2 regions of the Romboutsia lituseburensis genome follow, and region 2 is predicted to be linked to the other one. Evidence: riboswitches for the same ligand, from Rfam matches in the RefSeq annotation. Region 2 holds a riboswitch; the other holds the start of a gene.
The links. Region 2 has a riboswitch for fluoride ahead of NWE74_RS06310 (cation:proton antiporter). Riboswitches for the same ligand answer to the same signal wherever they lie in the genome.
Positions count from the first base shown of each region.

Region 1: linked by a shared signal. The riboswitch ahead of NWE74_RS18730 (voltage-gated chloride channel family protein) and the one ahead of NWE74_RS06310 (cation:proton antiporter) in region 2 are both predicted to bind fluoride.

Region 1 covers NZ_JANQBQ010000002.1:58,767-75,704, reverse strand. The annotation lists gene NWE74_RS18735 (replication initiation protein) at 842-1,990, shown strand; fluoride riboswitch at 2,129-2,190, shown strand; gene NWE74_RS18730 (voltage-gated chloride channel family protein) at 2,250-3,500, shown strand; gene NWE74_RS18725 (ferric reductase-like transmembrane domain-containing protein) at 3,558-4,268, opposite strand; gene NWE74_RS18720 (hypothetical protein) at 4,576-4,965, shown strand; gene NWE74_RS18715 (replication initiation protein) at 5,429-6,523, shown strand; gene NWE74_RS18710 (MarR family transcriptional regulator) at 6,696-7,301, opposite strand; gene NWE74_RS18705 (hypothetical protein) at 7,341-7,568, opposite strand; gene NWE74_RS18700 (Mor transcription activator family protein) at 8,281-8,667, shown strand; gene NWE74_RS18695 (helix-turn-helix transcriptional regulator) at 8,973-9,188, shown strand; gene NWE74_RS18690 (DUF3169 family protein) at 9,181-9,975, shown strand; gene NWE74_RS18685 (hypothetical protein) at 10,076-10,504, opposite strand; gene NWE74_RS18680 (helix-turn-helix transcriptional regulator) at 10,784-10,942, shown strand; gene NWE74_RS18675 (YcxB family protein) at 11,239-11,775, shown strand; gene NWE74_RS18670 (RidA family protein) at 12,282-13,550, opposite strand; gene NWE74_RS18665 (hypothetical protein) at 13,940-14,116, shown strand; gene NWE74_RS18660 (hypothetical protein) at 14,228-14,563, opposite strand; gene NWE74_RS18655 (S41 family peptidase) at 14,839-16,155, shown strand; gene NWE74_RS18650 (class I SAM-dependent methyltransferase) at 16,288-16,860, shown strand.
Region 2 covers NZ_JANQBQ010000001.1:1,280,291-1,297,228, reverse strand. The annotation lists gene NWE74_RS06320 (sodium/glutamate symporter) at 1-462, opposite strand, end outside; gene NWE74_RS06315 (thioredoxin family protein) at 582-1,088, opposite strand; fluoride riboswitch at 1,217-1,276, shown strand; gene NWE74_RS06310 (cation:proton antiporter) at 1,336-2,592, shown strand; gene NWE74_RS06305 (nitroreductase family protein) at 2,632-3,387, shown strand; gene NWE74_RS06300 (potassium channel family protein) at 3,394-4,320, shown strand; gene NWE74_RS06295 (double-cubane-cluster-containing anaerobic reductase) at 4,433-5,605, shown strand; gene NWE74_RS06290 (acyl-CoA dehydratase activase) at 5,614-6,369, shown strand; gene NWE74_RS06285 (YgdI/YgdR family lipoprotein) at 6,477-7,535, opposite strand; gene NWE74_RS06280 (GIY-YIG nuclease family protein) at 7,833-8,828, shown strand; gene NWE74_RS06275 (DUF3892 domain-containing protein) at 8,920-9,219, shown strand; gene NWE74_RS06270 (protein kinase domain-containing protein) at 9,748-10,701, shown strand; gene NWE74_RS06265 (GGDEF domain-containing protein) at 10,910-12,763, shown strand; gene NWE74_RS06260 (GGDEF domain-containing protein) at 12,796-14,637, shown strand; gene rbsK (ribokinase) at 14,915-15,823, shown strand; gene rbsA (ribose ABC transporter ATP-binding protein RbsA) at 15,828-16,938, shown strand, end outside.

The sequences.
Region 1 (16,938 bases), on a different contig from region 2:
TATTATCGTAAAATAATTTTAACATATTAAATAATAGCTATAATTATCAAGCAAGTAAAATCTCAATAAGTAGTACGAAAGTAGTTACTATATATTTATATTAAAGGCTCTAGAACGTTCTATATGAAACAAAATAGTAATTAATGAATGGATTTACCGTAATTTTTTTTTAAAAGGTTGTACAGCTCATTTTTTACGTATTTTGACATATTAGTATTTAGTTTTGCTATTATTCCTCCTACTAAGGACATTAATTTAAACGCGACAAATCAAATTACAACTACGACATTTTAGGGACATGTATTAAATATTTAATTTAATAGGTGGAATTACTATTTTGCCATATATATCACTTATATTTTTAATGCCTAAAAGAAATATAGATAACTTATAATAAATACTTATATAATTAATTAGGAATTTATTATTACGATTTAATGATACTTTAATTTACTTTTTAGAATTAGTGTGTGTCTAATTGTTTTATATTTTGTTTAAAAACAGGATAGATTAGTACAGAAAAAACACCTTTACTAGTCTTTACTTAGTATTTAAAAAGTATTTAATAGTATTTAATAGTATTTAGGCATACCCTAACCCCTTGGAAATACTGTATCTGAGAGCTCTAAAAGCGACGAATTAGGGATTTATTACGACGAATTAGGGATTAAAAGCGACGAATTAGGGATTTATTACGACGTTTTAGGGACTTAAAAGCGACGAATTAGGGATTTATTACGACGTTTTAGGGACTTAAAAAGCGACAACAATTAAAATGTTGACGTAATTAAAATGATTTGTTAATCTATAAATAAAACAAAGGTGTAAAGGGAGAGTAAATGTGAATCTTATAGAAGAATTAGAAAATAATCGGGTATTGATGAAAAATAATATGTTAGTCAAAGCTAGATATAGTCTTAGTCTAGTTGAGAATAGAATATTTTTATCTATGCTATATAAACTTCAAAAAAGGTCAGATGGTATACTAACTTGTTCAATTAGTCATTCAGAGTTTAAAGATATAATTAAGTTTAAGCAAAAGAATACAGTTAAGGGGATTTTAGATGTTTTAGAAGAGCTAAGAAAGAAACCTATATACTTTAGGGAAGAGAAGAAAAATAAAAAAGGGAATCTATGGGGAGCATATGGATTTATAAATGGATATGAGTACGACGACGAATTAGGGATATTTAATATAGAAGCATCTGAAAAAATATATAAGCTATTAAAAGAATATTTAAAAATGGGATATACTCCAGTTAATGTTCAAATTTGGTTATCGTTAAACAATTCATATGCACAACGATTCTATGATCTGTTAAGGCTTTGGAGCGGAACAAAGGATACTGTAAACTATAAGATAGAAGAAATTAAGGAATTACTGATGTTGGATGACAAATACAGTAAATATAATGATTTCAAAAGGAGAGTTATACTTCCAGCGATAAAAGAACTTAATGAAACTGGATATTTTGAGATAGATTTTAAGGAAAATAAAGTTGGCAGAAAAGTTGAGTCTATTGATTTTATAGTAAAAGATTTAGATAAACGAAAATATTTTGCTAAAGATGATGACGTAAAGGAAATACCTAATCCTACATTAGAAGATGTTAAATTAATTTCTAATGAGGTAGTTGAGGAAAGACAAGAAGTTATAAGTTTAGATCCAATTGAAATAGTTGAATTAAATAAAACAAAAGATGTTAAATCTGATAGAACAGATATATTTGTTCCTGATGAAACAGTGTTTACAAAAGGAACTCTAAGAAGATTTAAAATGAATTTTAAAGATATTGATTTCACAAATGAGTATATGAATAGAGCTTTTGAAGATGCAGTAATGATTATACTTGATAGAGATGACGTTGAAACTATAAAGGCTACGTCATATTCATTTTTCAAAGGTACTTTAGATAATAAGATTACTGAATATAAAAAAGATGAACAAGAAGATATAAAGCATAAAGCAGAGATGGATATGCTTTGGTAGAAAAGTATTACTTTGATAATCTAAATATGTCAGACTTACAAAATCAATAAACTATACTTTATAGAAAGTATAGTTTATTGATTAAATTTTACAACTTAATTTGAAATTTTTATATATCTATAATATAATAGATTTGTAAATTAAATCGGCGATGGAGTTCGCCATTAAACGCACAAGATGCTAATGACTCCTACTCTTATTAAAAATATAAGGGTAGGAGTCTATTTTTTTTGCGGAAAATAGATTGGGAGGAAAAACTATGAACGAATTAAAAAAACATTTTAAAGAAAGTGAGATAGTGTCGATTGTATTTTTTAGATGGTTTTTATTAGCATCTATATCTGGGGTTGCCGTGGGAGTTGTAATATCATTTTTCTTAAAAAGTTTACAATGGGCTACAAATACAAGAGAATCAAACCCGTGGCTATTATATTTGCTACCATTAGGAGGAGCTTTTGTAAGTTATTTATATTCTAAATATGGTAAGGATTCATCAAAAGGAAATAATTTAATAATCGAGAGAATTAATAATGGTGAAGGTCGAGTTCCTTTTAGAATGGCACCTCTAGTATTTTTTGGTACATTTATAACTCACTTATTTGGTGGATCTGCTGGTAGAGAAGGTACAGGTGTACAAATAGGAGCAAGTGTATCATCTAAAATAGGTGAACTTCTAAAATTAAAAGGAATGGATTATACAATACTTATAATAAGTGGTGTAAGTAGTGGTTTTGGAGTTGTATTTGGGACTCCTATTGCAGGAACTGTATTTGGGCTTGAAGTAAGCACTCTTGGAAAAATGAGATATGAAGCAATAATACCTTGTTTAATATCAAGTTACATAGGAAACTTTATATCAGAGATATTTAAGATCCATCATAGTCATTATAATATGGGTGTATCATTAAATGGAGTTGACGTATTTTTTAAAGTTATATTATGCGCAATTTTATTTGGGCTTACGAGTAAACTTTTTGCAGAGCTTACTCATACATTAAAGAAATTTTTTGCAAATAAAATACCTAATACATCTTTAAAGAGCTTTATAGGTGGTATCATAATAATTATAATAGTTTTAATTCTTGGGACTAGAATTTATCTTGGTTTAAGTTTAGACTTATTAAGTAATGCATTTAAACAACCTGTTCCTGATGAAGCATTTATAATAAAACTATTTTTAACAGCGCTTACTCTTGCTGTAGGATTTCAAGGTGGAGAAGTTACTCCGCTATTTGTAATTGGAACGACATTAGGTAACTTATTAGCATCAATAGTAGGACTTCCAATTGAGTTTTTAGCAGGACTTGGAATGATAGGTGTATTTGCTGGAGCTACAAAAACTCCTATAGCATCTTTTATAATGGGAATTGAACTATTTGGATCAGCTAATATTGGATTTATATTTATTGCTTGTGTAGTGAGTTATGTATTTGCAGGCAAAAGCGGTATATATACATCACAAGATAGCAGCATTTTAAATGGATACTTTAAAAAGTTAAAATATGAATAATATTATATATTAAAAAATAAGGCACATAATCATTATGTGCCTTATTTTTATATTAATTTAATAATCATATAAAAGCTGATTAGTTATTAAACTACTTTTATTTTTTAACTTAGAATACTTTATTAGTTTCATTATAAAGTAACCTACAAATAATACTGTATATACACTTAACTTCATAATATCTACTTCATCATCATTAAGAAGAGCAAGTACTATATGAATATAAGTTAATAAATAAAATGGATATGCCCATCTTTGTAGCTTTTTCCATTCCTTATTTGTCATTTTATCCCTAACACTTTTAAATGATGTTATAAATAAAGGTATCATCATTACAAAAGCAACTAGACCAACCATTAGATATACTACATAAAGTGTTGTTATAGGTTTATGTACTAATATTTTGTTTATAAAACGAACAGCATACATAACACCATGAGGAATTAAAAGAATACATGCTAATATAGCAGATTCTGTTCTTATACTTAATAACTTTTTAGTTAACTTCCATCTAGGGTTTAATGCTCCCGCAAACATTACAAGAATGAAAAATCCAATTGAAACATTTCCCTTCATAAAGGCCTTTTCAAACTCTCCTATAAATCCTTGTAATTTTGTACTTGTTATTAATCTATAAATTTCATAAACTATAGTAGCACTAGCTAGGGCCGTAGCTATAGAGTAATAGATTTTAGAATGTTTTCTGATACTAGATGTAAAAATTAGTGCAAATGTAACTATGAATAATAATGAATATACTAGTCTCATTATATGTCTCCTTCCAACCTTAAAGTTTCGTATTAATAATGAATTTCATTTTTAATTCTAAATTATCATTTTGATAATGTCAATATGTTTTTGAAAATAATTATCATTTTTAATTTATTTTCTAATTTTTAAATACGACAGGAGGGAACTTTTAAACATTCATTTATATGATTGTGTTATAAAATCATTGAGTATATGAATTAACCTTCCCAATATATAAAACATAGAGTTTACATGTATTGGGAAGGTTAATAATAGGTGATAATTAAATATTTAATATTATTAAGTGCAAGGGAGATGTTACTATATGCAAGATAATAAAGGTTTTGAATTTATATCTAAAATAGGTATTATAGTTTATTTATTTGGTACATGTATAACAGCATTTTTATATATTACAGATGGTCCTAGTTCCCCATTTGTTTATAAAGAAGTATCAAATCTATTACATGCTCTTTTCATAATAAGTGTAATTACATCAATATCTATATTAAAAACTAATCATAAATATATTTTAAGCTTTATACTTATGATTTTATCAAGTATATTTTTTCTATTTTTTTTAAATCCATTATATGGTAAGTTTAGCCCATGGCAGGAGGATATTATGAAAGCGAGTGTTTATACTTTATTATCTAATACATTAATTATAATCTCAATTATTTATAGCTATAAAAAATGTAAAAAAGCGATATAGATATATTTACTGAAAATACTCTTAAAATCCATATAATTAGATTATAATGGCATTAGTTTTAGAGATGTAGGACAGAAAAACACTATTTAGTTATGCTGTCAACAACAGCATCTATTGCTAAAAAATATCTTTACTAGTCTTTACTTAGTATTTAAAGAATATTTATAGTATTTAATAGTATTTAGACATACTCTAACACATTGAAACTACTAATAAATCTTAATCTAAATACGACAGGAGGGAACTTTAATACGACACCTGGGAACCTCAAGTACGACAGGAGAGAACTTTTAATACGACACCTGGGAACCTCAAGTACGACAGGAGGGAACTTTTAATACGACAGGAGGGAACTTTTAATACGACATCTGGGAACCTCAAGTACGCATAAATTAAAAAATTGACGTATTTTAAGTTTTATATTAAATTATAAATAGAGTGATCATTGGGTGGAGGAATAGGGATGAATACAAATGAAAAAAATATAGTTATGAAAAATAATATAATTATAAAGGCTAAATACAATATATCTACATTAGAGAATAGAATATTTTTAATGCTTCTATACAAATTACAAAAAAATAATGATGATGTAATTAAATGTGAAATTTCTCATGAAGAGTTTAAAACTATAATAAAGAAAAAGCAAACTAGTTCAATCGATTCTATTTCAAATTTATTAGTTAATTTAAGAAAGCAAAGTATTTACTTTAAAGATGAAGAGGGATGGGGTGAATATGGTTTTTTAAATGGATTTAAATATATAAAATCTAGAAAAACTTTTAAGATTGAAGCATCTAAAGAAATACATACATATATAAGAAATTACTTAGATACTGGGTATACGCCTATTAACCTAGCTATATTTTTTGGACTTATAAATCCAAATGCTCAAAGGTTTTACGATTTATTAAGGCTTTGGAGTGGAACAAAGTCTATTATAAATTATAAGGTAGATGATCTTAAAGAGCTTTTAATGATTGAAGGTAAATATGATAGATACAATGATTTTAAAAGAAGAATAGTAGTTCCAGCTATAAAAGAACTTAATGAAACTGGATATTTTGATATAGATTTTAAAGAGAATAAAGTTGGTAGAAAGGTTGACTCTATTGATTTTATAGTACAAGATTTGGATAAGCGAAAGTATTTCAGCAAAGACGATGTTATAAATGAAATTCCTAATTCTATGTTAGAAGATGTTGTAATACCTTATGATGAAATAGATAGTGAAAATCAAGATATTATAAGCTTAGATTCAAATGAGATAGAAGAAGTAGCTAGAAAAGACATATATGTACCAGATGAAACAGTATTTACAAAGGGGACATTAAGAAGTTTTAAACTTGACTTTAAAAGTATTGATTTTAGAAATGATTATATGGAGAAAGCATTTAATGATGCAATAATGATTACACTTGATAAGGATAATGTAGAAAGTATAAAAGCAGTATCTTATAAATTTTTTAAAGGTACTTTAGATAATAAAATTATCGAGTATAGAATTGAGAAAGAGCAAGATATTAAGCATAAACAAGAGATGGAAATGCTTTGGTAGAGGATATTAGCATATTACATGTAAAAATAAAAATAGGATAGTTTATCCTATTTTTATTTTTACTCATATTTTAAATCATTTAAGTGAGTTAATCTTCTTGATCAAATTCTTTTAGTTTACTACTTCTTAATTTACATCGTGTATTTTACTCTGTTCTATGTTGATTAAACACTTATGTAACGATTTTTTTAGTACTTTCTAAGTATCTATCTGAAAGCTTATAATAAAATTTTGGTATCATGTGAGCATAATTTAATCCATCTTTTTTAGTGGCTACAATTTCCTTATAGCCTTGTCTAATATCTATAAAACCTAGATTTTCAAGAGAATTTAAACAGTCTGAAATAACCTTACGACTTTTGTAACTAAATCCCATTTTGTCACAGATTTCTTCTTGCGTTAAGCAAGTTTCTCCATTTCTTAGCCTATATAATAAAATTAGATATATTCTAATCATATTATCATTAGTGAAGTTTTTAAGAATTTTTAAAGCAACGTTATTTATTGTAACATATTGTTTCAGTACTTCTGTAATATCACACTTTATACCATAGTTTAAAATATAGACAGGATTATCTTTATTGTCTTTAGTTAGTTCAATTAATTTTATATCTCCATCAACATTGCATTTTCTAAGTTTTATAATGTCTTTTTTTAATTTAGATTCACTAATTTTTATTTCTTGAGATATTTCTTTCAGCTTAGAATCTAGTTTTTCTTTATATATAAATCTATTATTTTTATTCCTATAATTGCCTCCCCAGTTACTTTGTAACATTATTGATCCATATGTTCTTAAATCTATTTTTCTATTTTTTTAAATCTCATTTGAACTTGGCATTGGTAAGCAAAAAACCTCCTTGGCGGGCTTTTTTTGAATAACTTTATTATCCTCAATATTATCATCTTCATTTTTGAATAGCTTGTACTTTTGATATTCGAGTTCTTTTATATAAATTCGTCTAAGCCTATAAGTTTCACTTTGTTTGTAATTCTCAAAAGCCTCCAAAATAGGATTATACTCTGTTGTTTTCTCAATTCCCATACTTTAATTGCCTTTCTTTTAAGTTAATTAAACTAGATTAAATTGCAGTTAATATTTATAACTAAACCTAGCTAATATCTGAACACACCCCTGAAATATTCAGATTTTTTTACGTAAATTATAATAACATAAAAATAAAAATATGAAAAATTTGACTTTAAGTTATAGTAATTTACACTACAAACTCTACTTAACATAACCTTAGAACATACTTTATTAAACTACATTTTGAGCAACGGACGAAGTCGTTGGTGATAGGAGAGAAGCGATTTTTTATATAGAATAAATGATTAAAAACATAACAATACAAAGAAGATAATCTATAAATAGATTATCTATAATAAAGAATGTAGATGAAAATATACCACCTATGTAGACTATCGTGCACAATCGTTGGAATGACTATGACGGAGATACGTATTTTTTAAGAAATGATTTAATGTGTCAATTTAATAACTGTGAAAGTAATAGAATTTATAGGATTTAAAGGTTATAATTTCATATAGTTTTGTAGATTAAATTTTTTTATGTATTTAGGGATTATACTATACTATTTGAGGTGATAGGACACAATAAGAGCGGTTTTGTAATTAAAGTCGACTAATTAGTTATGTTTGTTATAAAAATGGAAATTAGTGCGTATTAATAGCGGATATATCTTATTGATATATTGAGTTTACATAATATAATAATAGTAGCAAGGGGGGATTAGATGAGATTTGATAATTTTAAGTATAATGTAGCATTATCTGATATACCAGAGGCGTATCAAGATATTGCTTCCATGATGGGAATAGATAAATTTATTGAGTTCTGCTATTTATATGGTGGTGGCAATATATATTTTCCAACGGTAAAAACTCTAAAAAATCACTTTAGAAATGATGAGATATTAGAGCTGTATAGAAATGGGATGGCAATTTTAGAGATAGCAAGAAAACATCATATTAGCCCAAACTATGTTAGATATATAGTTAAAAAAAGTCGTCATATATTTAATAAATTAAAGGTATTTATTAAATATATGACGACTTTAATTATAATAGTTGAAGCCATATTTGGAGCAATTTTTTATAGAAGAAGAAATATACATAAGTAAATTAAATTAAAAGTAGAATGAGAAAATAGAGTAAGAAGATATCAATATATATAAATAACCTAGTAGGTACAGTAGCTTATATTGAGATCAAAATAAACCAATTTAAAAATGATAAATTATAGCTATTAAGAAAAGTATTTATTTTAGAGGATTTGTTATCTAAGATAAATACTTTTTTTACGTTAAAAATTTTAAAGATATAAAAATATGAATTTATGCCTTGACAACTATAATTGTCATAAACTATTATTAAATTGACAAATATAGTTGTCATCATGATGATAAAAATAGTCAGGAGGAATTACATGCCATTAAATAATCGATTAAAAGAATATCGAGCTAAAATTAACGTAAATCAGACTGAGATGGGGAAATTAGTTGGGGTATCTAGGCAAACGATAAGTCAAATTGAACGTGGAGACTATTCTCCATCAGTTACTTTAGCATTAAAGATAGCAAAGATATTAAATGTGAGTGTAGAAGATATTTTTATTTATGAGGAGGATGAGATTGATGGATAATAGCCGTGTAAATGAGATTAAAAAAGAAGATAAGAAGGCTTTTAAAGGTTTTTTTATTATATTAATAATTAGTACAACTCTTGGAGGAATTTTCGGTTCTACTTATAGCAATTTAAAAGAAATATTTGGAGAAAGTTTGTCTAGTTTAGTAATAGATATACTTAAGATAATTACACCATTTGCAAGTTTGGTTCTTTCTACATTAGTTATAATAGTAAGTACAATAGTATATACTAATTCACGAAAAGGATATGATTTGTGGAATCAAGCAAATGAAGATGACAATAGTATTGATAAAATTGAAAAAAATTTATCTTATCTAATGCTAATTACTTCAGTAAATCAAATTCTTGGTTTGTTCTTTATAGCTACTGGAGGTATGTTATTGCCTTTTGATGATATACATGGTGAGCCTAGTATGCTAAAAGGTAATTGTTTCTTTATAGGACTTATATTGTGTTTTGTATCTATTACCTTAATTCAGAAGAAAGTAATTAATTTAAGAAAAGAAATTAATCCTTTCTTAAAAGGTAGTATATATGATATGAAATTTGCAAAAAAATGGATAGATAGCTGCGATGAGTCTATAAAAATGGGAATATATAAAAGTTCATATAAATCACTTAAGTGTGTATCAACAACATGTTTAATACTTTGGTTAGTTAGTATTATAGGTTATGAATTATGGGATTTTGGTATTGTTCCTATGACAATGGTAATTATTATATGGTTAGTACAAACGATATCTTATTGTATAGAAGAAATTAAGTCTTCAAAAGTAAGCTAGAATTAAACATGTAGTAATTAATTTTTTACTCATCTTTAATATAAATATTAAAAATATCTAAAGGCATTTATAATTAAAGCCTTTAGATATTTTTTTGTTTTTAACCACGACAATCAGCAGTTTCAATTTTGAATTTACCATCTTTATCTTTTAAATAAATATACATATCACTGTTGTCTAGTATTGATTTATCAGCTTTTGAGATTATGTCATATTCAACTTTTACTTTATAAATCCCATTTAACTTTTTAAATTCAGAAATATTAAAATCATAATTTACTAGCTCATTTTGCCTATCTGATTCAAAAGTAGTTAAATATTCAATTAGACTATCTGTTATAGAACTATCGGTAGCAAAAAAAACCTTTAATTTGTTTAATTCCGATTCAGACGAGTAGTCTTCTATGCTATTTATTGCTTCAAAAAAATTAGTTATGGTTTGCTTACTTGAATTTTTAACTTCAGTACTTACATTTGAACATCCAACTATAAGTATTGAAATAAAAAATATTAGTAATAATCTTTTCATTGTGCATCTCCCTCTATTTATTCATCCCTCATCTGTTATTTTATAAATTTATTTAATTTAATTCAATAAAATCCTGGGAATTATATGATTAATGTTATGCTATTTAATTATTTTTATGTTTAGAAAATACACAGTTTAATATGGATTTTATAAGCTATAAATGTTAGTTTTTCAATATGTTAACCTTAGTTTACACATTGCCAATAAATGTTGATAGACAGATTTATAGTGTATATATAGAATAAATATTATACTATTTATCTAAAGGGGATTTATATTATGAAATTTAATGGAAAATTATTAGATTTAAGAAAAAAGAATGGATTGTCACAAGAAGAGCTTGGGAGAGATTTAAATGTATCTAGGCAAACTATTTCGAAATGGGATGAGGGACAATCATATGCTGATTTTAAGAAAATTTTTGTAATGTATAATTAAGGGAGGGTGTTATATTGATTTTGGCATATTTAAATGTTGCTATATTTTTTATTACTTATGGTTTAGTAGTATATGCACTGATACTTTTAATAAAAGCGTTAAAGATATATATTAAGAAAAATTCTTAGTATATATTTGTATATAGTTTAAAAAGGTTCTACTTTAAGAAATTAAAGTAGAACCTTTTTTATTTATAGCTAGTCATATGAAAAGAATATTTATATGTTAGATTAATTTACTTTATTTTCTAACAAAGTGTTATAATGTTTTTAAATAAAGGTGAAAGGGGGAGCAAAATGAATTCTAGCAAACTATTTACAGTAAAAACTATTATGACAGAAGAAGATTATCATAAGTTTTTATACATATCGACACTTCTAAAAAGTAAAATAATGATTTTATTTTTACTTTTTCTTTCCGCTTTCTTATCAGGTAGTATTGCTTATAGTGAAGGGCAATTTGATTTAAAGGGATTTTTAGTCTTTTGGACTATATTAATAATAGTAGCAATTTTAATTATTATATTTAAGATAGAGATAAGATTTAAGCAAGTAGTAAAAACTGATAAGACAGGATCATTTAATTCAGAAGAAATATTAGATTTTTATGAAGACTTTTTAGTTGTAAAAAGTAAAGTATTTGAAGGTGAGACTAAAGTTAAATATACTCAATTTTATAAAGTAATTGAATCTAAAGATTATTTTATAACTTATTTTAATGTTAATAAGGCAACGCTAATAAGAAAAAAAGAGTTAGAACGTGAAGTTATTGATAGTTTAAGGTATTTATATAAAGATAATCTTATAGATAATTATAAAGAAGTAAATATATAATTTGGTGGTGATAAAGTGAATAGTATCTTTTTTAATTTCAAAAAATATTTAATTATAGTACCAATATATGTTCTATACATAATCTTATTTGAACTAACACTAGGATGTAGCTTTGGCGACATATGGGATAACTTAATCTACAAATATGGTATAAAAAATCATAGAACTATTTAGATAAACTAATGTATTTAGAATTAAAAAATTCGCTTTGTTCATAGCGCCAACGACTTCGTCCGTTATTTAAAATCTAAAAAAAATTTTCATCCCTTTAAGTGTGAGTTAACCTTAGATAAGCTTAAAGAAGTTTTAGATAGCTATGATACACCTAGTAAGCTACTTTTATATTAAGAAAACATATTTAAATATGATGTGCTATTTATGGATAAAGGGAGCCGAAAATATTATTAGCTCCCTTTCCTTACTGCTTAGTATATATAATATTTAGCATTAACTTTCGCCATTAATAAGTAGTTTTGGCAATGCTTGTATTTACAAATAAACTTCTATTAAGCTTGTGGAGGTGTTCCTTCAGCATTTGATACAACTACATCTATTTGTACTAAAGCATCTTTAGGTAAAGCTGATACCCCAACTATTCTTCTTGCAGGAACTCCTCCTGGGAAGAATGTTGCGTAAACTTCGTTTACAGCATCTATATCTTCAATGTTTTTAAGGAATACGTTTACCTTAACTACATCGTCCATAACGTGATCAATACTTTCTATAATTGCCTTGATATTTTTTAAGCATTGTTCAGCTTGCTCTTTTACACCACCAGCTACCATTTTACCAGTTTTTGGATCTAAAGGTAATTGAGCTGAAAGATGATTATAATGAGAGAAAGCTACAGTTTGTGTATGTAGAGAACTCATTGGTGCATTCTCAGTATTGTTTGCTTCTATAATTAGTCCATGTCTATCTTCAATAGCTTGTGGAGGTGTACCATCTCCATGTGATACTACTGCTTCAATTTGTACTAAAGCATCCATTGGTAAAGCTGATGCTTCAACTATTGTACGTGCAGGCATATATGCTACTGCTCTTGCTATAGCTGAGTCAGGGAAGAATGTTGTATAAACTTCGTTTACTGCCTCAGTATCTGAAATATTTTTAAGGAATATATTAATTTTAACAATATCGTCAAAAGGAACGTCGATACTTTCTAAAATTGCCTTGATATTCTTTAAACATTGTACAGTTTGCTCTTTTACACCACTAGCTACAATTCTACCTAATTTTGGATCGATAGGTAATTGAGCTGAAAGATTATTGTAATGAGAAAAAGCTACAGTTTGTGAAGATAAAGAACTTATTGGTGCATTTGATGTATTATTTGTAAGCTTTATTATGTCGCCTGCTTGTGGTGCATTCGGAATTGTACCTTCAGCGTTTGAAACAAGTGCTTCAACTTGTACTAAAGCATCCATTGGTAAAGCTGCAACTGCTACTACAGTACGTGTAGGAACATAGTTTGTGAAGTATTTTTTGTAAACTTCGTCTACAGCATCCATATCTTTAATATTTTTAACGAATACAGTGATTCTAACAACATCATTCATAACATGATCGATACTTTCTACAATTGACTTGATGTTTTTAAAGCACTGTTCAGCTTGCTCTTTTATACCACCAGCTACTAATTTACCAGTTTCTGAATCGATAGGTAATTGAGCTGAAAGATTATTGTAATGAGAGAAAGCTACAGTTTGTGAAGATAAAGAGTCTTTGTTAACGTTTTCCGGATTTCTAGATAATACTGCGTTATAGTTATTCATGATAATACTCCCCTTTTGTCATATTTATTGATAGAATTTTTAAAACCCATCTATTGATATTAAACCGTGGATTAGCTTTAATGTCAATAGATTTTATTTTAACCATTTCACTTGTAGTAGTAAAAAAAACTTAAAACTATTCCAAATACTATGTTTAAATGTATAATTTATGTTAAATTTTACCTTTTTTAACGAAATATTAGCTGAAAATTAAGCATGAAATCATGAATTTTAATATGATAATTTTCACGTACAAGTGAAAATTAGAAATGGATTTTAAGATGTTTTGATGCTTGATAATATTTAAAATTTAAGTTCTGCTATAATTTAATTAACAATTGTTATATAGTGTGAAGTAAAGAGTTATTTTTTATAAAGGGGGATAATTTATGAATTTAACTTTCAAGAGAAACATTTGGATTTTTGTGGGGATTTTATTATTTACTATTATCACTGTTGATATAATAATTCCTTATATTAATATTTTACTAGGAGTACTTTGTTTTTATAAAGCTTATAAGATTAATAATTTAATTAAAGATAATAAGAAGAACGTTAGAAACTAAATTAGACTATTCTTTTTTGTCTTTATTTTTTATGTCTTAGAAAAATGGTTATTTAATTAAAAATCCTTTAAAATCTAAAAAATGGATTTTAAAGGATTTTTTACCATATTTTTAATAAAGAAATTTTTTAATCTTTTTCTCAATTATAGTTGATGCGATAAGAAGAAGTATAAAAAATATAAAAAATAATATTGTTAATATGCTTATAGACAAATCAAAATAACATTCATTTAATATATTAAATATACCTAAAGCGATAAGAAAAACTCCCTCTGAAAAATACATTTTAGAATAAAAATTTATATATCCATCAATATCTTTTATATTTCTATGATAAGGCCATATATATTTTTTAATATCTTTAGTTTTTCTTAACTTATCACCTCGATTAAAGTACCAAATAGATATTAATATCTCTAAAATTGCTGTTATTGGTAAAGATGACATTTATATTGCCTCCATTCTGACTTTTATTAAACTTAATTATATAAATTAAAATATTAAGACCAATAAATTATTTTTTTATATACTAATACATTAAATTACTAAATCTTAAAAATCAATAAAAATGGACTAAGATATCTATTTTTTGAAATAAAAAACTTTGTTACTCATGATTTTTATTTATAAAGGAATTTTTTATTAAAATCAGAATATTAAATTAAAATAGGATAGGTAAATCATTGTATAAAGCTTAGATTAATTAAATAAAGGGGGAAAATATGAAAAAGTTGATTGTTATAATTTTTATATTATCAACAATTATGATATTAGGATGTAATACCACGATAAGTGGAGAAAAGATATTGGCTAATAAAAAATGGGAAGAAGATATTAATTATATGGACGAGAATTTAAAAAAGAAACATCCAGATTTATTTAGGTACATATCAGAAAAAACATGGAATGAAAATATACAAAAGTTAAAATCAGATCTAAAAAATTTATCAGATCTTGAGATTTCTCTGAGAATAGGCCAAATTATATCTTCAATAGGGGATGCTCATACAAGCATAGATTTTCTTGAGATATTGACACCTATAGGAACAGAAAAGTTTGACTATGAGGAAATAGTTGAATTTCCAATTAAATTTGAATATTTTTCAAATGAGTTAAGAGCTATAGCTAGTGATAGCCAGTATAAGAGTATACTAGGTTATAAGTTAATATCTATTAATAATGTATGTACAGATGAGATAATAAAAAAAGTATCAACTCTTATAAGTTATGATAATCAACAATTTGCCAAAGAGCTAGCTATGTCGCAAATGCAAATCTATGAATATTTAAAATTTTTACAAACAGTAGATGGGACTAAGGCAGAGTACGTATTTGAAAACGATAATAAAGAAAAAATAAAAATAGATGTCAATGCTATGAAAAATAAAGAAGTTAATTATGTTAACTTAGATAAAATTCAATCTAAAATAAGTACTAAAGTTGAAGGTAAATATGATTTTTACTGGACAAAACAGATGAAAGAAGATAATGTACTATATTTTAAATATAATAAATGTCTAACAAATCAGGGAGCTAATATTAACAAACAAGATGCAGCTAATTATCCAGATTATTATGATTTCCATAACAATCTTTTAGAAGAAATAAATAATAATGATTATGATAAACTTGTTATAGACTTAAGACAAAATCGTGGTGGTGCATTTAAGTTAGTTGATTTACTTATACATGATTTAAAATATAAAATAAACTTAAATAGTGAAGATATAGTAGTTATAACAGGAAAAGAAACTTCGTCAGCTGGAGCGATCCTAGCATGGAGATTACAAAATGAATTAGGTGCAACTATAATAGGTGAGGAAACTGGTGGAAATGTAAATATGTTTGGAACTGAAGGTGAATTTATTATATTACCTAATTCTAAAATAAAAGTTAAACATCCTTACAGTTTTCGAGAATTAAAAGAAGGATATAATGGAGGCGTTAAACCAGATATAGATATAACACAAACATACAAAAATTACATCAATGGAATTGATGATTGCTATGAATATGTAGTTAATATTTTGGATAAATAAAGCTATAAAATACAGTAGTTGCATATTACTCAGCAATTTTAAAATAGTATTTATTTTATATTAGAAAGTAATAAGTTTTGTTATAATCAAACTAATTATTGACCAATGAAAACTTTAAAGAGGGGGGATACAATGGAGTATATGGGTAATGAGGAGTTTTGGAATAACAAATTTGAGAATAGAAAAGATAGTCCACTCAATCCAGAAAAATCATTGATTGAAAATATTATGTATTTCAAAAAGGGTTCTGTACTTGATGTAGCTTGTGGTGATGGAAGAAATACTTTATTTTTACTTAAGAATGGTTTTAAGGTAAAAGGCGTTGACTTTAGCTTTAAAGCCATTGAGAGATTAAATATATTTGCCAAAAGAGAGAATTATTTAGTAGATACAAAACTAATTGATCTAAGTGATTTAAATTCATTAAATGAAGTAGGTGTATTTGATAATATACTAATTAATCATTATAGGTTAAGCAAGGATCAACTTGATGTTATTGCAAGCCATATATCAGATGGTGGAACTTTGTTTATTTGTGGATTTGGTCACAAATACAAAGTAGATTCTAAAATTAGAAAAGATGACTTAATTTATCCAGATGATTTTGAAGATATAAATAAACTATTTGAACTAGTTAAGTATATTGAATGTGAAGATGATAGAGGTTTCTTTGTTACTTATATTTTTAGAAAACTTAAGAAATAATATCTTAAATAAATTTTATATTTAAATAAGATACATAAAAATAGACTAAACTATTTATTTTAAAAATAAGAAAGTGGA
Region 2 (16,938 bases):
GCCTAGTCCTTCAATTGTAGAACCAAATGCAGCAGCAGATCCATGACCACCTACCATAGATATTGTTCCACACATAAGACCTAAAAGTGGGTTTATATGAGTTAATTTTGATAAAAAAAGTGACAAGATATTTTGAGAAAATGCTAAAACTCCACAAAGTATCCAATAAATAATTAGCTCTTTACCACCTTTTTTTGCCAGAGAAAGACTTATGCTAAGTCCTATTGTAGTAAAGAAAAAACATATTAAATAACCCATTATATTGGTGTTCATAGTTATAGTACAAATTTTAAAATATCTTAAAAATAAATTTAAAATACAAAATAAAAGACCTCCAACTACAGGAGCTGGTATACAAAACTTATTAAATAAATTTATTCTATTTTTTATAAATTTTCCGATAAAAAAGAGTGAAATAGAAAGTATAAGTGTAGATACAATATTTAAATCTATTAATATCAAAAGTATCCCTCCAAAGTATTTATAATTAATAAAATATATTAATAATTAGGACAAAATATTAAAAAAAGAGATAATTAAAATATGAATATTTTAATTATCTCTTTTTTGTAATATAAAAATTATATGGATTTTAGAATTTTTATAAAATCATTTACACTAGAATGTATATATTGTCCTTTGTAATAGTCTAATTTTATAGACTCAAAATCTTCAATTGACTTAACCACTGTTGGTCTTTCTTCGAAGATACCTTTAATATTGAAATTTTTATCAAGTATACATACTGTTGGACCTTTAAAGTTTTCCTTATCTATATTTAATATAGAAGATAAGTATTTTTTTCCTCTAGCCATAGTTATAATAGAAATGTTAAAGTTTGAATTTATATCACAGAACTTTTTTAGTATACTTATATTGATTTGAAAATCAGGACACCAAATTTCACCAGATACTAAAAAATTGACTTCAAAATCAATACTTTTTAAAAATTCAATTGTATTTTCCTCTAAGCTTATTCTAGAATGGTTTTTGGGAATTCTAGCTCTTTCACTTTTAGATCCTTGTCCAACTGCACTTTCAAAATTAATACCTACATCAAATAATTCTTCTAGGCTCATTTTAGTCATAAAGTTACCTCCTAAAAAATTTTATATAAATATACTAACATTAATTAAATATATTATCTATAAGTATAATAAAAATTAAAGTTATACAATAAATTTACAAATTAATGAAAGTATGATATTATTTAGATAATCATATAGGCGATGGAGTTCGCCTTTAAATGCGAAAAGCTAATGACTCCTACTCTTTTAAGGGTAGGAGTCTATTTTTTTGTAAAAAAATTAAAATTAAAAATTATAGGAGGAGTATATGATAACAATATTAATTAGCTTGGTTGTTATAGGAATTTTATCTAATTGTAGTGGAAAAATAGTAGAAAAAATAAAATTACCATCATTAATAGGTATGATGATTGTAGGTATGATAATAGGTCCAGCTATCTTAAATTTAGTGCCTAAACAAACTTTAGATATATCACCAATTATAAAAGATATAGCGCTTGTAACAGTTTTATTTATAGGAGGATTAGGCATAAATATTTCTCAAATTAAGCAAATAGGTAGGCCTGCGGTGTTACTTAGTGTGATCCCGGCAACATTGGAAGGATTTACAATATCATTTTTAGCAATTATATTTTTAAATTTTACATTTGTGCAAGGTGCAATTTTAGGATTTATAATAGCGGCGGTTTCACCTGCTGTTTTAATACCAGCAATGGTATCTTTGATAGAAAGGAAGTTAGGGCAAGATAAAGCTATACCGCAAATGTTACTGGTAGGCGCTAGCTGTGATGATACAATTGCTATAACATTATTTACTACTTTTTTAAGCATATACATACAAAGCGAATCAGGTAACAATATATCTATATTGATTCAATTATTCTTAATACCAATAACAATAATTAGTAGCTTGATAGGAGGATTTTTAGTATTTAAAATAAGTAAGAAGTTCATAGGATCAACTAGTAATAGTTATTTAAAAACAATAATAGCATTTATATTTTGCTTAATAATGAGAAGTATCGAAAAAAATTTAGACGTTGAAATATTTAATTCTTTATTAGCAGTAATGGTGTATGGATTCTTTATTCGAAATTATTTAAGTGATAGCTCTAAAATGATTTTAGAAAATATGAATTATGTTTGGAAAACGGGGAAATTATATTTATTTACTTTTGTTGGAATGGCAATAAATCCAACACTAGTAGGTAAATATTTTATTGTAGGATTAATATTACTTACAATTTCATTAAGTATACGTTCTTTAGGTGTATTAATTGCGCTTAATGGAACTAATTTAAGTAGAAAAGAAAAGTTGTTTTGTATAATAGCATATCTTCCAAAGGCAACAGTACAATCAGCAAAAGCATCTATTCCTTTGCAAATGGGGGTTGCAGGTGGCGAAATAATGCAGGCTATTGCAATATTAAGTGTGTTAGTAACAGCACCTATAGGAGCAATAGGTATAGAACTTACATCAGAGAAAATTCTTAAAAAAGAAGAAAATTTTGAAAAAATAGCTAAAGATATAAATATAATTGAAAAAAATATCCAAACTATATAATATATCTATAAATATAAAAAATAGAAAGGGTATAAATATATGGAATTAAAAAAACAATGGTTAGATTCTGTAAATAATAGAGTGTCAAGACGTACGTATTTAGAAAAAGACTTAAATGATACTGATATATTGTCTATTACAAATTTAATAGATGAAATAAATAAAGAAAGTAAATTAAATATACAGTTTATTAAAAATGGAAAATTATGTATAAGTGGATTTAAAGCTTCTTATGGAATGATAAGTGGTGTTAATTCATTTGTAGCATTAGTAGCTAATAAAGATATAAAAAATTATAAACAAAAAATTGGATATTATGGAGAAATGATTACTCTACAAGCTACTTCATTGGGACTTGGAACTTGTTGGGTTGGGGGAACCTATGATAAAAACTTATGTAAAAAGCATATAAAGTTCAGTGATAATGAAGATTTAATAGGTATAATTGCAATTGGATATGTTCCAAAAGAATTATCTATAAAAGAAAAAGTAGTAAAAAACTTAAATAAAAAAAATAAAGATCTAAAAGATCTGTTTATTAATAATCAAAAAGAATTATATTCTTGGATGGAAAGCGGAGCAGAGTTTGCATTAAAAGCTCCGACGGCATTAAATAAAAAAGAAATATCATTTGAAGTTAATGATGGAAAAGTAAAAGCCATAATAAACAGTAAAAATCATGGATATGAAGATATTGATTTAGGAATCTGTATGTTACATTTTGAACTAGGTGCAAACAAAGAAGGGCATTTGGGAAATTGGTATAATGAAAATGGAAGTTATATTTTTTACTAATAGAAAATGAGAAAAAAATATATTATTTATAATGCAATTATGGCAATTCTTTCATTAGTAATTGCCATAATTTTGGTTTTAGAGCTAACTTTAGACTTAAGTTATGAGGCACAGTTTATATTAAATAGTATAGATTTAATAATATGGATTATATTTGTAGCAGATTATGTGATAAGGCTTTACAAGAGTAAAAATAAAACTAAATTTGTAAAAAGAAACCTTATAGATTTAATTTCTATAATACCTGTATACTCTATATTTAGAGTTTTTAAAGCGATTAGAATATTTACTATAGGACGGATAGCACGTTTATCTGAATTAAGTAAAGTAATAAGAATTTTAGCAATAACAAGAAGGTCAAATAAAAACTTATCTGAGTTTATGAAGACTAATAATTTTAATTATACTGTTGGAATTGCCATAGTTATTATATTTGCTGGCTCTGTAACTATGTCATACGTAGAAAACATTAGTTTAGGAGATGCATTATGGTGGAGCATTGTAACTGTAACTACAGTTGGGTATGGAGATATTTCACCTGTTACACCACTAGGACGAATTGTTGCATCTATTTTAATGATAATGGGAATAGGATTTTTAGGATCATTGACATCAACTTTATCAACATATTTTATAAAAAAGGAAAAACTAAAATATCAAGAAATGCTAAAGGAAAATGAAGAATTACAAGAACAAAATGAGAAGGAGGACATTATAGAAATTTTAGATGGTGAACAACCTATAGACAATGACGATGATAAAAAAGATAATGATATAAATATAGAAATACAAGAAAATATTAATCAAAATAAAGCAGAATATAAAAATAGCGTAGTAAAAGATATAATTAATAGGCTAGAAAGATTTGATCAAATAACAGAAGAAGAGCTTAAAACTATGCTTAAGGTATTAATATCTTTAAAAGAGAAATAAAATATCGAAAAAATCTATAGTTAGAGATGTATATATAGAAAAAAACATTAAGAACGTATTGAGAAAAATGTTAAAATTTAGGAAGGGATAAAATAATTTAAGGGGGATGTTTATGATAAATTTACCAGATAAATTTGAGAGTTTTAATGAAGCAAGAAGGAATGGATTTATAAAAGCAAAAGAATTAAAAGAAAGCGGTAAAAAAATGGTTGGGACATTTTGCACATATACTCCAGCAGAAATCCCTATGGCAGCGGGTGCTGTCACAGTTGGTGTTTGTGGTGTAAGTGAAGAACCTATTCCAGATGCAGAAAAAGTTCTACCAAGAAACCTTTGCCCATTAATTAAATCAAGTTATGGACATGCTATAACAGATACCTGTCCTTATTTTTACTTCTCAGATATGCTAATAGGAGAAACGACTTGCGATGGAAAGAAAAAAATGTATGAAGAGTTAGCCAAGGTAAAGCCTACTCATGTAATGCATTTACCTAATATGCAAAGAGGAGAATATACATATAAACTTTGGAAAGAAGAAATAAAAATACTAAAAGAAGAAACTGAAAAATTATTAGGTGTGACTATAACTGATGAGGATATTAAATTAGCTATAAAAGATAAAAATGAAGAAAGAAAGCTATTAAAAGAATATTATGAGTTAGCTAAATTAAAACCATCAGCTTTAACAGGAACGGAATTGCATCAAGTACTATATCAATCAGGATTTAAATTTGATAGAGATGAGCTTAAATTAGAACTAAGAAGCTTAATAGATTTAATGAAAAAAAGATATGAAGATGGAAATTGTCCTGTGGATAAAGATAAACCTAGAATATTAATTACAGGATCACCAATAGCAGGTATAAACGAAAAGATTATAAAGACTATAGAAGATAGCGGAGCTTCGATAGTCGCATATGAACTTTGCGGTGCTATAAGAAATAATGATGAGCTTGTTGATGAAAATAATGAAGATGTATATGATGCATTAGCTAAAAAATATTTAAATATAGGATGCTCTTGCATGATGCATAATGATAATAGAGAAAAGATGTTAGATAGATTAGTAGATGAATATGAAGTTGATGGTGTTATAGATGTAGTACTTCAAGCTTGCCATACGTTTAATGTTGAAAGTTATAGAATAAAGGAATTTATAACTAATGAAAAAAATATACCATATATGACTATAGAAACTGATTACTCTAAGTCTGATACAGAACAGTTAAGAACTAGATTTGAAGCGTTTATAGAGATGATAGAAGATGGAGTATGCGTAAAATAGGAGGAGTAATGTATAGTATAGGAATAGACTCAGGATCAGTGGCTACAAAAGGGGTACTATTTAATGGAGAGAAAATAGTTAAAAAAGTGGTTTTACCAACAGGATGGAGTCCTAAAACTTCTTCTAAACAGGTACTTGAATTGTTGTTAGAAGAAGTAACAAAGGATGATATAAAAAAAATAGTAGGAACAGGGTATGGAAGAGTTAGTATGGACTTTGTAGATAAAAAGGTAACTGAAATTACATGCCATACTAAAGGAATACATTTTTTAAATAAGAATATTAAGACTATTTTGGATGTCGGGGGACAAGACAGTAAGGTTATAAATTTAGACAATGAAGGTAGTATTACTAATTTTATGATGAACGATAAATGTGCAGCAGGAACAGGGCGATTTCTAGAAATAACATCAAACTTATTAGGCAGTGATATACAAGACATAGATTCCTTAGCTAAGGATAAAAATCCAATAAGTATATCTTCTATGTGTACGGTATTTGCAGAAAGTGAAATTGTTAGTTTATTAGCTCAAAATGTAAAAAAAGAAAATATAGCCGCTGGGATATTACAATCTATAGCAAATAAATCAGTAGCAATGTTAAATCGTGGTGATATAGTTGATGAAATTGCATTTACAGGTGGCCTTGCACAAAGTAATGTTCTTGTAGGTATGATAGAAAAAATACTTGGAAAAAAAATATTTATAGCAGAGGACACTCAAATAATTGGGGCATTAGGAGCTGCAGTAATAGGATTTAAATAGAAATAAAAGATCCCTATACAAGAGTATATATTGTATAGGGATCTTTTATTTCTATTTAAATAAATTAATGTATTAAGGGGTATATAATACAAAAACTTTTGATAGCTTTAATCTAAAACTGATTTATAAAAATCTAAACTAACTTTTTCTAAAGATGTTTTATTTGGGTCAAAATTTATATCTCTTAGGTAATTATAGAATTTTAAATCATAGACATAATTACTATGCTCATATGTGCTACCATAATATCTGTACTCTAAATATTTTGCAAATCCTGAGATTAAATTTTCTAAACACCAATCTTCAAATGGATAAGATGTAGTATAAAGATCGTTGTACATATGTACAAAGTCTTCTTTTTTTTGAAGTTGATTAGATAAAATCAAGAAATCTTTATTATAAGACAATGTTTTAAATAAAGGCCTAGAATATTTATAAAATGGTAAACTTACAACATCAAGTATTGATGAATTTGAGCTTATTGTAGAAATCATGAAATTATCATATTCAAAAGAGTGAGTTTCAACTGGATTAAAACTATAGTACATAATTGACTTATAGTTTTTGTCTAATGTTACTCCTGACATTTTTTCTACAAATTTTAATACATTTACATCATTAATGGAAAGTTTTTTATTTAATTCATGAGCTTTTTTTGCATAAAAGCTGTCTTTTTTATTTATGTAATCTTCAAAGTATTCATTATAAAAATATTTTAAAAACTTGTCCAAATCTTTTTTTAAAAAACTAGGTAAATTTAAACTATCATCTGAATTTATCTTAGTTATAATATCTTCAACTGAGCAATTATCATCTAAACTAATAATTATGTTTATATAGTCCCAAGAATCTCTAGATAAAAATAAGTTATTTAAAGCTTTTTTCATTTCGACATCCATGGATTCATATGATTTAACCAACCATTTATAATGCTTATAGTCATTCTTAGAAGAATTTTTATAAAAGGATTCACTGAATTTATCCGGATTAGATACATTTACATTATACATTTCATATGCTGTTTGTATTAGTGAAATTTTTAATGTAAGTCCTTTGACCACTATATCAGGACTATTATTTTCAGAGATAGCGTCAGTGCTTGAGCAACCACTAAAAATAAGCATAGATAATGCGATTAATAAAATAAAAATTTTTTTTTTGCCCAAGTTAAGACCTCCTCAATAATTATATTAATAAAATAATAATCATAAACATTTTATTAAATTAGTATATATAATAAGTTAACTTAAAAAATTAAAATCCCTTTTAAAATCATTCAACAGTAAATGCTTATAAATTTTAGGAAAAATAATAGAAAAATGACAAAAAAAATATTTTAAAAGGCTACAATAATATAAAAAGTTATAATTAAGTCTATAAATATTTTGTATTTTGGAGAATTAAGTATATAATTAAAGCTAAAAATATTAAAAAATAAATCTAATAAATAATAAGGTGCAAAAATGAATTTAAAAGAAAAGATAAATACTTTCCCTAGAACTCCTGGTGTGTATATTATGAAAGATAAAAATGGAGAGCCTATATATATAGGTAAATCTAAAAAATTACAAAATAGAATAAAAAGTTACTTTATTAATTCGAAATCACACTCTAGGAAAACTCAAAGAATGGTAAAAGGTATATATGATATCGAAATAATAAATACTGATACAGAATTAGATGCATTGCTGTTAGAATGTAAAATGATAAAAGAAATAAAACCAATGTATAATAAGTTAATGAAAAATCATGAAAATTATTTATACTTAAAAATAAATAATTCTATAAAATATCCATACTTAGAGGTGGTAAATGAGGTAAATGACAATAATTTATACTTTGGACCATATGCCATAGGAAATAAGCTATACGATATTAAAAATATAATAAATGAATCGTATAAATTGCGCGGATGTAAAAGAATGAATAAATGTATTAAATACGATTTAAGTCAATGTTTAGGTCCATGTAGAAATGCAATAGAGGAATATGATTATCAAAAAAAAATAAATGAAATTATAAATGATTTAAAAGGTAATTCTAAAAATATTTTAATAAGCTTAGAAAATTCTATGCAAAGTGAGATTAATTTATTAAATTTTGAAAATGCATCCAGATTAAAGCAAAATATAGATATGATAAATACTTTATTTAATAAACAAAATATAATAAATGAGACTATATATAAAGAAAATACATTAGCTTGGATGAAAGTAAATTCTGAAGATTATAAGGTTTATTTTATAAGAAATGGTAAATTAGTAGACTGTGAAGTGATACAGATTAAGCAATTTGAAAAAATAAACAAAAAAGAATATTTTTTTAATAAACTTAATTTATTTAATGAAAAAACAATTATGAACAAAGATATAATAAATCAAAAGTATGATTTAGATTTTATCATTATAATAAATTCTTATATAAAGCATAGTAATGAAGTAATGTATATTTTACTTTAATATAATATATTAATACAAAAATAATTAAAATGTAAATAAATAAATTCTAGAAGGTAAAACTAATATCAATAAATCGATAGGAGGTATTAGTGTGGACTTGAAAAATGACGGGATGATAGGGAATTTACCTAAAAACATAAATAAAGAAATTCCAACTCCAAATATAGATGCATGTAGAATATGCAAATTAGTAAAAGATTCAGGTGATGTAATCGGGTATCAATTGACAAATGGGAAAATAGTAAGTAAAGAAGATGCAATTATAATGGCAGAATCTAGTAAAATTGAAGGTGTAGCAGTAGCAACAAATAAAGGAAATGAATATTTAAGAAGTTTACCAGATGAAACGGAAAATAATAACTTAAGTAATTTACCTATTATAACTCAATAAATGAGATAAAATTTATAATAAATGGAAGTGAATAAATATTAATAATAAAGAAGAATTTGAAATACTTAAAAATATATTAGAAAAGAAACAGATAAACTATAATGAGTTTAATCAACTTATAGGCAATTATTTTGTAAAAGATTATGAAGAACTAGATGATAATTATTATTTAATAGAAATAATGAGTAATTTAGTACCAGGTAAGGATTATTACACTGATTATATAGAAATTATAAAATAAATTTATATTTTTACTTAATAGAGTTAGATTTAATAATCTAAAGTAACTAGATTAAAAACCGTACATATATAATGTATGGTTTTTTTATTTTTATAAAGGTAGAAGTTGATAAGTAGTACTCAGACTAATAGAAAATTATTACAAAAATTGATATAATTATATTGAATATGATATAGATAGGATTAAATAGAAATATATAATTTATAATATTAAAACATTTTAGGTATTAATATGTAAATATTTTATTTTTTATAAAAATTTTAATTGAAAGAAAGGGGGAGAATAAAGTGAATTTTGTAGGCAATAGGTATGAATTATTAAACGTTGAAGATCATATAGAATTAAATAAAATGTATGAAGCTAGAGATGCATATACAAATGACAAAGTATTGATAAAGATAATAGAACATAATGGAAATATATGTGATAATTTCATATCAAATTTAATTGATGAAAGTACGATGTTACAACAAATTAATTCACCTTACATATTAAATATTATAGACGTAGGAATTCATTGTACAGAATTAACAACACTTTATTATATGGTAAGTGAGTACTCAGATGGAATTATTCTAGAAAAGGTTATAAGAGGAAATTATCTTCATCTCGAGGCTATAGTTAATATAGCAACACAAGTTGTCAAAGCCTTAGAAAGTATAAATGAACAAGGTATGTATCATGGTGATTTAAATCCATCTAATATATTAGTTGATGAATTTTATAATGTAAAAGTATGTAATTTTGGATTGACTAAAGCTAATAATGGGATAAACCCAAGGGCTTGTGGACAAATAAAGTATTTATCTCCTCATCAATTATGTATAGATTATACCGATTCAGAAAGTGATCTTTTTGCATTAGGACTTATGCTTTTTGAATCTATTTTTAAAAAGCTTCCTTTTGAAGAGTGTGAAAATGACGAAGAAATGTTACGTAAGATAGATAAAGGTGTTAATTGGAGAAAGTATAAGGCCATAAATGGAAATCATGAACTTATAAATATTATCAAAAGACTTTTAAGTAGAAGTAAAAAATATGAAAATACTAAAGATATAATAATTGATTTAAGCTTGGTAATGTATGAAAAAGCTGATATAGAAGATGAAATAATAGAAGATAAAATAAGTTTAGAAAATATGTCAATAGCAGTTACAAATATGGCGTATAAAAGAAATAGACTTATGATAGCTTGCGCTATGCTAGGATTAATAATTACAATGATAATTAGTATGATATAAAAAATGTCTCAAAGAAACTTGAGACATTTTTTTTATTAAAATTTAAAATGTGTAAAAGAAAAGGAATTTAGTATACTAAAGTATAATTTTATATATAACGTAAGTACTTTATAGATTTAAAAGTTGTTTAAGTTTTTAAGCAACTTTTTTATTTAAAGATAAAATACTCAACTTTTTTATTGAGGGTATTTAAAGTAGGTGATATTTTATGAATTATGAAATTATTGAAACATATATAGATGATTTAAGGCAAAAAGATGAATATAATATTACATTAAGTTATATTAAAGAAATTCAAAATAAAGTAAATATATTTATTGAAAATTTAAATGAAAGAAATTTTTATGATTATTCAAAAAGTTATTTCTTGTTGTTTTTGACAAATCAGTACAAACAAAATAAAAAACAAATCATAAATAATTTGAAAAAAGCAATAAAGTTTTTAGAAAAAAGTCATACTGAAGATGAAATTTACGAAGCTATTTTATATGGGTATCTATCAAATTATTATATAAAATATGAAAGCAAGATGGAAAGTGACAAGATGTTTAAAATAGCTCGAGAAAAATTAATAAAACAACAAAACAAGGAAGAATTAATACAGTTTTATATAAGACATATTAATATTTTAATGATAAGTAGATATGATATAAGTAAAATTAATTTACTTATAGAAGAACTTCATTTACTTATAAAAAGTAATGCAAGTAAAAATGTAGCTAAGTACTACTTAGATTTAGGAGTGATATATTTAAATGCATTACAAAATACAATAGTTGCAATATTTTACTTATCACATGCATTTGATTTGGCCCAAAAAACATGTCAAATTGAATTAGAAATAAAAGCACGTATATTTTTAGCAGCTAGTTATTATTCTCTAGGAAATGAATTAGAGTCTATTAAGTATATAGAAGTTATATTAAAAAATGAAAAATATCAAAATATAAATCCAGTATATAAAGCGATAATTACAAATAATTTAATAACGTATTTTATAAAAAATGAAGATTTAAAAAGTGCGAAAAACTATTTAATAAAATTTGATGACAATATAAATAGTGTTAATAAAGATCTTAATGAGCAAGTAAAAATGATAGGATATATTTGCAAAGCTAAGTATTATAGTATGTCAAATGAAAATATAGATAAAGGTGTTAAGTATATAAATAAAAGTAAAAGCTTATATGAAAAAAATAAATATAAATCATTATTTCAAGACATCGATATATTAATTGATAAAATAGAAGGAAACTTATACTATAAAGTAGGAAAATATGATTTAGCATGCAACCTACATAAAAGAGGATTTAACAAAAGTATAAAAAGAAGTAAAAACAGATCAGTTATAGAATTTCATAAACTACTATCGAAAGACTATGAAAAATTACAAGATTATCAAAAATCTATAAGGCATTTAAAGCTATATATGGAATTGAAAGAAGACTGGCTAGTACAACAAAGTCAAAAATACACAGAAATCTTATTAAAAGAAAATGATATATTAAATAAAAAGAATAAGATTTCACAGCTAACAGAGCTAAAAAATGAATTAATAGATAAAAGAAATACAGATATGCTTAGCGGTTTATTAAATAGAAGATTTCTAAATGAATACCTAGAATGTGAAGATGCTAAATTAGGCATAGAAACTTCGAATTTGTATGCATTTATGATAGATATAGATTTTTTTAAAAAATATAATGATAAGTATGGTCATATAAAAGGTGATGAAGTAATAGATAAAATTGGAAAAATAATCAAAAATATTTGTGTAAAAGATGATAACATAGCTATAAGGTATGGAGGGGAAGAATTTTTAATACTATTAAGAAACATAGATTATGAAGATAGTATTAAAGCTGCTAAATTATTGTTACAGCAAGTTAATGAATTAAATATAAAACATGAGGATTCTCCTTTTAATACAACGGTGAGTATAAGTATAGGAATAGCATCTAATAATTACTGTAATGATTATTATAATCTTATAGATAATGCAGATAAGGCATTGTATATATCTAAAAGTGAAGGAGGAAATCAATATAGATATTTTAATTAATAGATAAGCCTTGATTTATTAAGGGGGAAGAAATGGATTTTAATATAGAAAAAGTTATATATGAAATAGAATTAAGAAGAACCTGTTTATCAAATATAGATAATTTAACTCAATTTATAGAAAAAATTGAAGAGAAGAAATTAAAAGACAATTTAAATATTTTAAAGTTTTATTATATAAAAGCAATAGAGCAAGAATTAAAATCTAACTTAGATGGAAGTATTGAATATATAAATAAATCTTTAGATATATCTAATAAAATAAATAATAACTTATGGGAAGGGAAATGTTATTGTAAACTAGCATGTATTTATTTAAATAAAGGAGAATACAAAATCTCTAGGCGCTACTTTATTAAAGGAGCAAAACTTTTAGAAAAAGAAGATAAAAAAGAGCTAACCTTAGCGTATATTCAGAGGTTAATTGTATTAAGATGGAAACAATGCCATAAGCAGAATTTAAAAAAATACATAGAAAAAATTAGATTTCTAATGAAATTTTGTAATGATAAGGAATGTGGATACTATTACCTCTCTATTGGAACAACACTTGCATATTTTTTGCAAGATGAAATTAAAGCTATGAAGTACTTTATTAAAGGTATGAGGATTGGTGAAAAGTACGATATATTAGAAATTACAGGATTAGTTTTATATTATTTTGCGAGTATTTACTTAGAATGTATGCATAATCCAAATGAAGCTATAAGAAGTTTAGAAGAATTAGTCTATAGTTCAAAATATGATAATCTTAATAAGGAATTGAAATGTTCTTCTATAGTTGCATTAATAGAATCATATCTTGAAATGGATAAATTACATCAAGCGTATTATTGTATAGAGGCTATAGATCAGTATATTAAGAATATAGATAATGAATTAGATGAAAGTACAAATATAATGCTAATATATCTAAAATCTAAGTGTTTTTGTAAAAGTAATAAAAATTTGAATAAGGGTATTAGTCTTGCGTTAGAGGCTTTAGAGAAATATGAAACATTTAAGTATAGTTTTAAATACACACATTTTGATTGCAATATAAATATACTAATAGGCGATTTTTATTTTAAATTAGGAGTATATGATAATAGTATAAAATATTATAAAAGGTCTCTAGATCATAGTTCCAAATGGGGAAAATTCTATGAAAAAAAGGCATATTCTTGCTTAGGCAAAGTATATGAAATAAAAGAAGATTATAAAAATTCTTTGAAATGCTATAGAATATGTGAATCTATATTTGACTATATTCAAAAGAAGCAAAGTTTTATAAAGTACGAAAAAATGCAAAAAGAATTTGAAAAAATCTATAATGAAGAAAAAATAAAAAATTTAAACATATATAATAAATCAATAAAGGAGGAGTCCTATAAAGATCCTTTGACAAAAGTTTTTAATAGAACATATTTAGATGAGTATATATCAGAAATTTGCAATACTGAAAGTATGTTTGCAATAATGATAGATATAGATTATTTTAAAACTTATAATGATAATTATGGACATTTAAAAGGTGATGAAGTACTTATAAATGTAGCACAAATAATAAAAAGTAGCTGTAATGAATTAACAGATATAGTAATAAGATATGGCGGAGAAGAATTTTTAGTATTGTCATGTAATGAAGAAAAGGATTATTTTGAAAATCTACCTCTAAAAATAAAAAATAATATAAATAGCTTAAATATATTACATGAGTATTCTTTAATTAGTGATATAATTACAGCCAGTATTGGTGTAGCAAATATAAATTTATACAATAGTTGTGACTGTATAAATTTAATAAAAAAAGCAGATAAAGCTTTATATATAGCTAAAGAACAAGGGAGAAATAGAATAATTCAATATGATAATAAAAAGACTCTTAACATATAGTAATCACTATGTGTTAAGAGTTTTTTAGTATGTACAAATAAAATATAAATGATTAAGTATTGAACTAATAAACATTAAATGTTATAAAAATAACATAAAAGATATCCTTTTAATTATAAATATATAAAAAAATATGTTTTATTGAATTAATGTGTTGCACTAAATAATTTAATGTGATATTCTATAAAAAGTAAAATTAATAATAAAATAAAAATAGATAAATAGATTTAAATAAATTGAAGATTTTAGACATTATACATTATATAGGAGGAAAGCTATGAAAAAAATATGTGTTATAGGTAGTTTAAACATGGACTTAGTAGTTAAGGTAGATGATATGCCTAAGGCCGGGCAAACATTAATAGGAAGTAATTTTAAAGAGGTACCTGGTGGAAAAGGTGCAAATCAAGCAGTTGCAATGGCAAGGCTAGAAGGACATGTATCTATGATAGGTAAAGTTGGAGATGATGGATTTGGACAAACTTTAATAAATGCACTTGAAAATGATAAAGTATGTACAGATTACATAAAAGTCGAATCATGCCCAACAGGAGTAGCACTTATAACAGTAGATAAGAATGCTGAAAACTGTATAGTAGTAGCTCCAGGAGCAAACTTTAAATTAACACCAAATGATATAGATGAAAATATAGAAGCAATAAAAAATAGTGATATAGTAGTTGTTCAATTAGAAACGCCACTTGATACTATAAAGTATGCACTAAAAAAAGCAAAAGAACTTGGAAAATATACAATATTAAACCCAGCGCCAGCAGTAGTTTTAGAAGATGAGTTAATAGAAAATGTTGATTTATTAACACCAAATGAAACAGAGCTTGAAATAATAAGTGGTATAGAGATAAATTGTGAAGATGATATACAATTAGCTGCTAAAAAAATGATACAAAAAGGTGTAAAAGAACTTATAGTAACATTAGGTTCAAAAGGAAGCTTATATATAAATAAAGAAAAAAGTGTGTTTAAAAAAGCATACAAAGTAGAAGCAATAGATACAACAGCAGCAGGAGATAGTTATACAGGAGCATTATCAGTAGCATTTGCAAATAATAAAAATATAGAAGAAGCTATGGACTTTGCATCAAAAGTAGGAGCACTTTCAGTAATGAAAGAAGGAGCACAAAGTTCATTACCTACATTAAGAGATGTAGAAAACTTCAGGGGGTAGTTAAATGAAAGTACCTATTTTAAAAATGACAAATATAGTTAAAGAGTTCCCAGGAGTAAAAGCTTTAGATGGTGTAAACATAGAACTATATGAAGGAACTGTAATGGCTCTTATGGGAGAAAATGGAGCTGGTAAATCTACACTTATGAAAATATTAAGTGGTGTTTATAAAAAAGATGGTGGAAAAATCTTTTATAAAGGAATAGAAGAAGATATAACAGGACCAAAAGATGCTACTGAAAAAGGTATAGCAATAATACATCAAGAACTTAACTTATTACCTGATTTAAGTATTGGTGAAAATATATTTTTAGGTAGAGAACCAAAACAAGGATTTAGAATAGATTTTACTAAACTTCATGAAGAATCGGACAAATTATTAAAGAAGTTAAATGTAAATACAAGTTCAAAAGAATTAGTTAAAAGTTTAAGTATAGGTCAACAACAAATGATAGAAATAGCAAAAGCTCTATCATTAGATGCGAAAATAATAATAATGGATGAGCCAACAGATGCTTTAACGGACAAAGAAACGGAAAGCTTATTTAAAGTAATAAATGAATTAAAAGAAGAAGGTAAGTCTATAGTTTATATATCACATAGACTAAAAGAAATATTTGAAATATGTGACTCTATAACTGTACTTAGAGATGGGAAATATGTTGGGAAAGAAAAAATAGAAAATTTAGATGAAGATAAAATGATAGAAATGATGGTAGGTAGAAAGCTTACAGACCAATTCCCAAGATTAGATGTAAAAATGGGAGAAAATATTTTAAAAGTAGAAAATCTAAATAATGAATATGTAAAAGATATAAACTTTGAGGTAAAAGCTGGAGAGATTTTAGGTATATCAGGGCTTATGGGATCAGGAAGAACGGAACTTGCTAAAACAATATATGGACATATAAGAAAAACTAGTGGAAGTATAATTGTAAAAGGAAAAAAAGTAGAAGCAAAAAGCTGTAAAGATGGATTAAAGCATAGAATTGCATACGTTAGTGAAGATAGAAAAGGTGATGGACTAATACTTGATTTATCAGTAAAGGAAAATATGACAATATCATCACTAGATAGAATATCGTCTTTATTTAAAATAAATAAAAAACAAGAAG